DNA from 3 places in the Bacillus sp. JJ1521 genome. Region 2 is predicted to be linked to each of the others. Evidence: predicted binding sites of a transcription regulator. Region 2 holds the regulator's gene; each other region holds the start of a gene.

What was found. Region 2 encodes Rex, which represses fermentation and respiration genes when NADH is low (regulators of the CRP and FNR family bind a similar motif). Its sites were predicted from a motif close to TTGTGAAATATTTCACAA; they were not measured.
Region 1: V7147_RS14925 (DUF2249 domain-containing protein) is a predicted target of Rex. The motif match lies at 1,493-1,510, and genes of this name have one in related genera.
Region 3: pflB (formate C-acetyltransferase) is a predicted target of Rex. The motif match lies at 1,989-2,006, and genes of this name have one in related genera.

The regions. Positions count from the first base shown of each region.
Region 1 covers NZ_JBALOX010000102.1:3,311-6,598, reverse strand. The annotation lists gene V7147_RS14935 (hypothetical protein) at 1-963, opposite strand, end outside; gene V7147_RS14930 (DUF2249 domain-containing protein) at 978-1,184, opposite strand; gene V7147_RS14925 (DUF2249 domain-containing protein) at 1,171-1,431, opposite strand; gene V7147_RS14920 (Crp/Fnr family transcriptional regulator) at 1,553-2,242, opposite strand; gene V7147_RS14915 (hypothetical protein) at 2,396-2,536, opposite strand; gene V7147_RS14910 (DUF2249 domain-containing protein) at 2,738-2,968, shown strand; gene V7147_RS14905 (molybdenum cofactor guanylyltransferase) at 3,111-3,288, shown strand, end outside.
Region 2 covers NZ_JBALOX010000019.1:8,437-11,724, forward strand. The annotation lists gene V7147_RS03845 (ABC-F family ATP-binding cassette domain-containing protein) at 1-876, opposite strand, end outside; gene moaC (cyclic pyranopterin monophosphate synthase MoaC) at 1,171-1,662, shown strand; gene V7147_RS03855 (redox-sensing transcriptional repressor Rex) at 1,665-2,315, shown strand; gene V7147_RS03860 (twin-arginine translocase TatA/TatE family subunit) at 2,350-2,541, shown strand; gene tatC (twin-arginine translocase subunit TatC) at 2,558-3,288, shown strand, end outside.
Region 3 covers NZ_JBALOX010000015.1:9,109-12,396, reverse strand. The annotation lists gene pflB (formate C-acetyltransferase) at 1-1,869, opposite strand, end outside; gene V7147_RS03320 (Ldh family oxidoreductase) at 2,443-3,288, opposite strand, start outside.

The DNA.
Region 1 (3,288 bases), on a different contig from region 2:
AATCCACAAAAAGAGGTAAAGAAAAATAAGCATACCGTAAAAATAATAATACACTGGAAGAAATGAAAGAATCATTCCGAAAAAATGATTCACTAAGCCAAAACCAATCGCAATTAATGAAAAGATAAATGGTTTATCAAGTTTTTTCTTTAATCTTACCTTGATGATAGTTGAAATGTGGTAAGAAAAAAGAGCGAAGCCTGAGAACAGTAAGCTCATACCTGCTTGTAATAATAGGTATTTCTCAGCTGTAAAGCTGCTAATTGTAATAATAAAACCAATTACGTATACGATATAGACCCATCTCGCTAGCTTCATTGAAAAGCCGTGTGCTAAAGAAAACATCGGGACCATTTTATAAGAAAATCCGAAAATTAAGAATGTAAACCATCCAGCAACTCCAAGCAAAATATGACTTTTCAAAACAGCAAGATGATCTAGATTTACTATTCCAACCCCTAGATTGACGATTAATAGAATTCCAAGTGTAATCGTAAGCAGTAGGCAAATTAGAGCACTTCCTACAAATACGGTAAGAATATTTTTCTTCGCCTGTTTTTTCATCGTCATAAACATTTGTACAAGAAACAGTAAGATCCCAATAACCGAAAGTGAACCCGTAAAAATAGAAATACTAGGCGAGAAAGAAAGAGTTATTCCAAAACCACCAAAACCGATTGCTGTTATCCAAAATTGAACAAACCCAAATTTTTCACTCCAAATCGGAGTTAAAAAGGCTACCGGCACAAGTTGGTACATAGCTCCCATTGCAACCATTAGGGCCCATCCAAGTATCAATAAATGGGCAGATGAAAGGAGGGCAGGGGTTCGAAAAATCCCGTCTATCACCATATGCCCATTGAATAATAGGATGACTTGAGATGCGATTAAGGCAATAACACTAAAGATAATAAAAGAGAGCGGCAGCCTTATATCAGTTTCATTTGATAATTGAGGCATCATTTGCAAGCAGCTCCTTATTTCGTAATTTCAATTTGAAAGCCGCCATCAGGGTGAGATTCTGTTGTATGTTTGTAGCCAAGCTCATCTAACTGTTCATATAAGAACATTGGTCGCCGATCATTGATAATGGTTAACGTGTCGCCTTTATTTAATTTCTCGAGAGCTTTCAATGTCCTCATCATTGGTGTAGGAGGCTCAAGACCTCGATTATCTAATTTCATTAGTGTCACCTCGTTTAGTAAAAGTGACCTTCCAATGTCTTTTATCAATTTGCTCGGCTTCATTTGAAAAACCTTTTGCTTTTAAAATTGGAAATAAAGGAGTCGGTTTAAATGGTGCGTGTAAAATGAAAATATCTCCATCCTGCAAAGGCTTTACTGCTTCCATAATCTTTTGAAAAGGCTCGATTTTATTTTTTAGATCTTCCCTTACATCTACTTCAACAACTTTTGATTCTAATGGACTCATTTTTGATATCCCCCTTGATTAACGTTTATAACCTAATGATAATCATTTTCAATGAGAAATGATGTGACGTGAATCACAAATACCGAAAGATCAAAGACAAAGAACGCCACTTTCTGTTGGTCTAAAATATCTCATCATGTAACTTCATGTGATCTAATAGGTAATATCCATCAGGGGTCATTTCTACAATCTGTTTCTTTTTCAATACTGAAACCGTCCTGCTTACTGATTCGCGTGTTGTACCAATCATGTTGGCAAGCTCGCGATTAGTGAATTGAGTAGTTAGCTTGAAGCGATTGCCAATCTTTTCTCCGTTACTTCTGCATAAACGAAGTAACAGCATAATGATTTGTTCTTGTGTATTTAAAAGAATTTGTTCCTCCAGTCGTTTTTGAAGGTCGATGATTTTTTCACCTAAAACTTTAAAAATTTTAATACAAAGCTCAGGATTCTTTAATAATATTTCTTCAAATCTATCAATGGGGGTTAAAATAATATTCGAGTCCTCAATCACTTCGGCATGTGCAGGATATCCACCTTTTCTAAAAAATCCAGCATGCGGAAACATTTCTCCTGCTTCGAGTACGGACACAATCTGTTCCTTCCCGTGCATGTCAGACTTATAAATTTTCACCTTTCCAGATTGAATGAAAAAAACACGATCAAGTGGATCGTCTTGCATGAAAATAAACATTTTTTGTTTATATAATCGTGACTGTGAAATTTCAACAATTGGATCTAGTTCTTCCGGGGTTAATTCCCGAAACAATGGAACTCCTTTCAATTGTTCACGAATGGATGATATTCCCATCGGTCTCACTCCTTGTTCAAATTAACTGTACCAAAGGCAACTCCTTCTTAAGTGTAGCAATCCACGATATTAAAACTGTGATTTATATCATAGGTATTGAAATCAAAAACAATGTTCAAAAAATGGACACAAAAAAACTAGGAGAATATACTCCTAGTTTTTATCGTCTTTTTCCTCCGCACAATTAAAGCAAAGTAACCCTTTTTTATCATCTAAAACAATACCATTAATAAATCCGTCTAAACAATAAATGTCTTTCCCACATTCCTTACATGTACCTACTAAATCTTTCATCTTTTCACCCCGTAATTACTTTAGATTCCACAATCATGAGGTATGACAAGATGCTTACGTGGCATTTCGAAATTCACTTTCATTATCGCATATTTTTCTAGACATATGATAAAAAACATACGTTCATCGTGATAAGTTTCACTACAATATTGGATTAGACTCGATACAATGGACTCATAAAACAAAAGGAGGAATGTTAATATGGTATTTGCAGCGAAAGTAAATGCACCAGATTTTGCACCTAAGGATAAGCACCCTACCATTTTTAGAGCATTTGATAGTTTACAATCAGGTGAAATCATGGAGCTTACAAATGACCATGATCCACGACCACTCCAATACCAATTCATGATGGAACGCGGTGAAGAATTTTCTTGGGAATACCTTGAACAAGGCCCGGATGTTTGGCGCGTTGCAATCGGTAAAAAATAATCAGGGATTTCGATATCTCTCTCAAGGTGTATGCAAAGTTAATTTACGAATTTGCCTGCACCTTTTTTATGGTTGAAAAAGTTTCGTTTGGAAGACTGTTCCAATCGTGCTACTATGAAGAAAAAGTAAAAGGAAGTTACAAATGAATAAAACAAAAATCACAGGTATACTTTTAGCTGGTGGAGAATCAAGGAGATTCGGAAGTCATAAAGCATTTGCCAAACTATATCAAAAATACTTTTATGAATACGCAATAGAGGCAATGGAAGGGAATGTGGGCAATCTTCTTATTGTAAGCCATCCCGCATTAGTCGGTCAAT
Region 2 (3,288 bases):
ACGTTTCGTTGTCGAGGCTCTGACTAAGTTTTTGGCGATGAAGTCCTTTAGTTTTTCGACTTCTTCCTGTTGTTTTTCGTATTTTTTCAGATCAAGCTCATAATTTTCAGCCTTTATTTTTAAATAGTTGCTATAGTTTCCAACATATTTGCTGCTTGTGTGTCTTGAAATCTCATAGACCTGGTTAACGACTTTGTCTAGGAAGTAACGGTCATGGGAAACAATTAAGAGTGCACCAGGATAGCCTTGGAGATATTGTTCAAGCCAGGTAAGCGTGCTAATATCGAGGTGGTTTGTCGGCTCGTCAAGAATCAATAAATCAGGCTTTGTTAGTAATAATTTACAAAGAGCGAGCCGTGTTTTTTGACCACCACTTAAGCTAGATATTTTGGTTTTATAGCTTTCTTCTGTAAAATTAAAACCATGTAAGATGGATCGAATGTCGGCTTCATATTGATAGCCGCCCTGTTCCTTAAAATCGACCTGGAGCTGATCGTATTCTTCAAGTAGCTTTTGATAATCAGTGGGATTTTCAAAAATAGATGGGTCGCCCATTTTTATTTCAAGGTTTCTTAAGTTTTTTTCAAGTTTTTGTAATGATGCAAAGACGGTAATCATTTCTTGCCAGATGGTAAGATTTGATTCAAGCCCAGTGTCCTGTGCGAGGTAATCAATTGTGACACTTTTTGGCTTAATGATTTCGCCGCCATCATGAGACATATGGCCAGCAATAATTTTTAATAGAGTGGACTTTCCGGCACCGTTTCGACCAACAATGGCAATTCGGTCACGGGTTTGTACTTCTAATTTTATATTCGATAAAATAAGATCAGCAGCAAAATACTTTTTGAGCTGATTTACTTGTAGTAAAATCATTGTTTCTCACCTCTTGTTTCTATGAACAGTGTATCTTATATTATCTAAATAGAGCAACTGCAATGATAATGTTCACAGATGTTACAAAGACAGATGTGGTAAAATAGTGTATAGTTTTAGTGGAGGTTCAAAAAGTCCGGTGAAAATGACACATCGAATTTCTTCGTTGGCTTGCTTTTCCGTGCCTCACGTATTAAATACATACGTTCCGGTACTCAAAGCTGCACCGCCTCGAACTTCTTGGTCCTTTTCATCCTCCTTTTAAACATTCAGTCATAGTGGAGGGTTCGATAAATGACATCATTTACCCATTTTAATGAGCAAGGTCGCGCTAAGATGGTAGATATTACGGAGAAATCTGATACTGTTCGTACAGCGATTGCAAAATCAAGTATTACTGTAAATAAATTGATTTATGAGCAAATAATAAATAATGAAGTGAGCAAGGGGGATGTTCTTGCTGTTTCCCAGGTTGCTGGTATTATGGCAGCTAAAAAAACATCAGAGCTAATCCCGATGTGTCATCCATTAGCATTAAAGGGAGTCGACATTCGTTTTAGTTGGACGACTCAAGATGAGTATATTTTACATATTACCGTAACAGTTAAAACAAAAGGCAGTACCGGTGTTGAGATGGAAGCGTTGACTTCCGCATCGGTTTGTGCGCTAACGGTGTATGATATGTGTAAAGCGGTTGATAAAGGGATGGTAATTGGACCAACCTATTTAGCTGAAAAGACTGGTGGAAAAAACGGTGATTTCAAAAGGCAAGTAGCGGGGGAATAAACATGAATTTAGAACAATCAAAAATACCACAAGCAACTGCCAAAAGGCTGCCACTTTATTATCGGTTTTTGAAAAATCTGCATGCCTCGGGAAAGCAAAGGGTTTCTTCTGCAGAGCTGAGTGACGCGGTTAAGGTTGATTCCGCCACGATTAGACGTGATTTTTCCTATTTTGGTGCATTGGGAAAAAAAGGGTATGGCTATAATGTCAATTATTTATTATCCTTTTTTAGTAAGACCCTTGATCAGGATGAGTTAACGAAGGTTACGTTAATCGGTGTGGGTAACTTAGGAACAGCATTTTTGCATTATAATTTTTCAAAAAATAATAATACAAAAATTGAGCTTGCGTTTGATGTGGATTATAATAAAGTAGGCAGTAGTATTGGTGGAGTAAAGGTGCATCATTTAGATGATCTTGAGAATGAATTGCCCGATGATGTAACAGTTGCCATTTTAACGGTGCCGGTTGGAGCAGCTCAGTCGATTACTGACCGCCTGGTAAATAAAGGGATTAAGGGTATCCTTAATTTTACTCCAGCAAGAATCAACGTTCCTGAACATATTCGGGTGCACCATATTGATTTAGCTGTTGAGCTACAAGCACTTGTTTATTTTTTAAAGCATTATTCAAATGATTCAAATGAAGAATAGAAATAGAATTTATAATGTAGGGAGGTGACTCACAGTGGGGAATCTTGGATTTGGTAGTATTCTATTGATCGTATTTGCAGCGTTACTAATTTTTGGACCAAGTAAGTTACCTCAATTAGGAAAAGCAGCAGGTAATACATTGCGTGAATTCAAAAACGCAACAAAAGGTTTAGCAGATGATGACGAAGATGATGTTAAGAAGAATGAAACTCATGATGTGAAGTAATGATAGGATGAGTCACATGAACGAAAAAGAAATGTCCGTTTATGATCATATTGGTGAGCTGCGAAAACGACTGATTTATGTAGTCGTTTTCTTCTTCATCGTTGCTTTAGGAAGCTTTTTTCTAGCAGAGCATGTAATTGTTTATTTGCAAAATGCGGAAGAAGCTAAAGAGCTGACAATGAATGCTTTCCGGATAACAGATCCAATTAAAATATATATGAATTTTGCATTTATTATTGCATTTGTTATCTCCTCCCCTTTTTTACTGTTTCAGCTTTGGGCCTTCATTAGTCCGGGTTTGTATGAGAGGGAAAGAAAGGTAACATTGAGTTATATCCCAGTTTCGGTAATATTGTTTTTACTAGGAATATCTTTCTCTTATTTTATTCTATTTCCATTTGTTGTGAATTTTATGACGCGGTTAGCGGTGAGCCTTGATATAAACCAGGTAATCGGGATTAATGAGTATTTTCAATTCCTGCTGCAGATAACGTTACCGTTTGGCTTTTTGTTTCAGCTGCCAGTTGTCGTAATGTTCTTAACAAGACTCGGAATCGTGACACCGATGTTTTTATCCAAAATACGAAAGTATGCGTATTTTGTCCTTTTAGTCATCGGTGGGTTAATTACGCCACCTGAGATCATCTCCCATTTAATGGTCACCGTGCCGTTATTCGGATTATATGAAATCAGTATTCTCGTATCAAGAAGTGCTTACAGGAAGGTGCTTAAAGCGGAAATGATGGC
Region 3 (3,288 bases), on a different contig from region 2:
TGGGTTTGCACCTGGTGCGAACGGTTCTCCTGATTTACGGCCATCAGGTGTATTACCCGTCTTTTTCCCATACACGACATTAGATGTGATCGTTAAAATAGATTGAGTGTGAACAGAATTGCGATATGTTTTATGCTTTTTAATCTTATTCATAAAGCGTTTCACAAGCTCAACCGCAATTTCATCAACACGATCATCATTGTTTCCGTATTTCGGGAAGTCCCCTTCAACCTCGTAATCTACAACAATGCCATTTTCATCTCTAATCGTTTTTACCTTTGCATGTTTGATTGCACTGAGTGAATCCGCGACAACAGATAGCCCTGCAATTCCACATGCCATGGTACGTAAAATTTCACGGTCATGCAGTGCCATTTCCAAACGTTCATAGCTGTATTTATCATGCATGTAGTGAATAATATTTAATGTGTTTACATAAAGCCCTGCAAGCCATTCAAGCATTACATCATATTTTTGAAGGACTTCCTCATAGTCCAAATACTCAGCAGTAATCGGTGCGTAACTTGGACCCACTTGAGTTTTTAACTTTTCGTCGATACCGCCATTGATTGCGTAGAGTAAAGCTTTTGCTAGGTTCGCTCTTGCTCCGAAAAATTGCATTTGCTTGCCGATTGCCATGGCAGACACGCAACATGCGATACCGTAGTCATCTCCATATGTTTCACGCATAATATCATCATTTTCATATTGAATTGAGCTTGTTTTTATAGACATTTTTGCACAGTACTTCTTATAGTTTTCAGGTAGTTTCACAGACCAAAGGACAGTTAAGTTAGGCTCTGGTGCAGGTCCTAGATTGTCTAGTGTATGCAAGAACCGGTAAGAGTTTTTCGTAACTAATGGACGACCATCCAGCGCAACACCCGCTAGTGATTCAGTCACCCAAGTTGGGTCGCCACTAAATAGTTCATTGTAATCTGGTGTTCTTGCAAACTTAACGAGTCGTAGTTTCATCACAAAATGGTCAACAATTTCCTGTGCCTCTTGCTCAGATAAAATTCCGTTTGCTAAATCTCTTTCGATATAGATATCTAGGAATGTAGACACACGTCCTAAACTCATCGCAGCTCCATTTTGTTCTTTTATAGCAGCTAGATATGCAAAATATAGCCATTGAAATGCTTCTTTTGCATTTGTTGCAGGATCTGAAATGTCATACCCATAGGAAGCTGCTAGTTCCTTCAATTCCTGGAGAGCACGAATTTGCTCAGAAAGCTCTTCCCTGTCACGAATAATGTCATCTAACATGGCTCCATTTCCGGTTTCATCCAGGTCCTTCTTTTTATCTTCGATCAGACGGTTTACCCCGTAAAGAGCCACTCTTCGATAATCTCCAATGATCCTTCCACGACCATATGCATCAGGAAGTCCGGTAATGATTCCCGCTTTTCTCGCAAGTCTCATTTCTGGTGTATAAGCATCGAACACACCTTGGTTATGCGTTTTCCGATACTCAGTAAAAATCTTCACAATCTCTTCATCTATTTCAAATCCATAGGCACTAGCAGAATCGACTGCCATTCTAATACCGCCAAGCGGCTGAAGAGAGCGTTTAAATGGTTTATCTGTTTGGAAACCAACCACTTTTTCCTTTTCCTGATCAAGGTAACCAGGGCCATGTGAAGTAATCGTAGATACAATTTTTGTATCCATATCAAGTACTCCACCATTATCACGTTCCTGTTTTGTTAATTCCAAGACCTGTTCCCAAAGCGCATTTGTTTCTTCAGTTGGTCCCTCTAAAAATGCATCATCGCCAATATATGATGAGAAATTCTCTAGTATAAAATCACGTACATCAATTTCCTTTTGCCATTTTCCTTCTTTAAAACCAGTCCATGCTTTCATTATCAATTACCTCCATTACAAGGTTTTTTATCTATTTTTGACTAAGTTATGGTTTGGCTTGCTCACCACTGAGCAAACTTCCTTACAACATCATCATACAATAGGTAGGGTTTATTGTCATGTGAAATATTTCACAAATTAGTGAAGTTACGTGAAGTTACCATTTTTGCCACATTTTTATCAAAAATTGGTCAAAAATTGGTGGGAAGTGGAATTTGATTCCCTCTTCTATTTGAAAATGTAGACAAGAGCACCTTCAATCTCCTATTAACTGGAAAGTTGTGTATCTCCAATGGTGCTGGAGTACCCCCATTTCCCTAATAACTGGAAGGAGGTGTACTTCCAATGCAGTTGGAGCACCACCGTTTTACCTATTTCTAGAAATTATCGTGCGTCCATTGCTAATGGAGTACCTTCATTCTCCTATAAACTTGAAAATAAAGGGCTTTCAATCCACAACCTCTCGCTTAAAACCAAAAAAGAGCCACCTTAGTGACTCAAAAAATGTATACCACTTCTGCAAATGGTCTTAGATTCATAGTTTCATTGTCGTCCATTCTCAATTTACATGTATTATATTATGATATTTTTTTCAGCTAAAGGTGCCACATTCATTGTATTAGCCAGTTTTGCTAGGTCCTCAAGTACCCCATCTGATAAAGGTATTCCTGATTTTAACCGCTTTTCCTCGACACCAAACTCAATTTCTCCAGGGAGAAACAGTTGGGAAACTCCCGGAGCCTTTAGAGCATTTTTTACATATGATCCTAGTGTTTCACTTAAGTCTTTAAATGATCTCACATCCATGAATGATGAGATATTTATTGTAATCATTAAATGCGATATGCTTTGTTTTTTAGTAGTATCGTACATACTTGGGATCATCTTTGAGAAATCTCCGCCTGACAAGACTCCAGTTAACAATTCTACCATTAGGGCTAGCCCAAATCCTTTCGGCCCTCCTACTGGCAGGATAAATCCCCCATCTAAAACAGACGCAGGGTCTGTTGTTGGAATACCGTTTTTATCAGTACCCCACCCTTCTGGGATTTCGACTCCATTATTTTTAGCAAACAAGACTTTTCCAAGTGCCACATTCGATAAGGCCATGTCTAAAAGGACAGGATTATTCCCACTTGATGGCGCTGCTATAGCTAGAGGATTGTTTCCCAAGACCTTTTCAGCCCCCCCAGTAGGAGGCATTAGAGGAGCTGTATTGCTCATGACAATAGCAATCATATCCTTTTCAGTAGCCTTCAATGCATAGTGAGCGGCAATTCCAAAATGGTTTGAATTCTTAACCGAAACGGCAGCAATCCCGTATTCGTTTGCTTTTTCGATAGCCATATCCATGGCTTTTGTGGCAACTACTTGGCCAGCCGAAAAGTGTCCGTCAATGACCGCTGTCCCTTTGTTTTC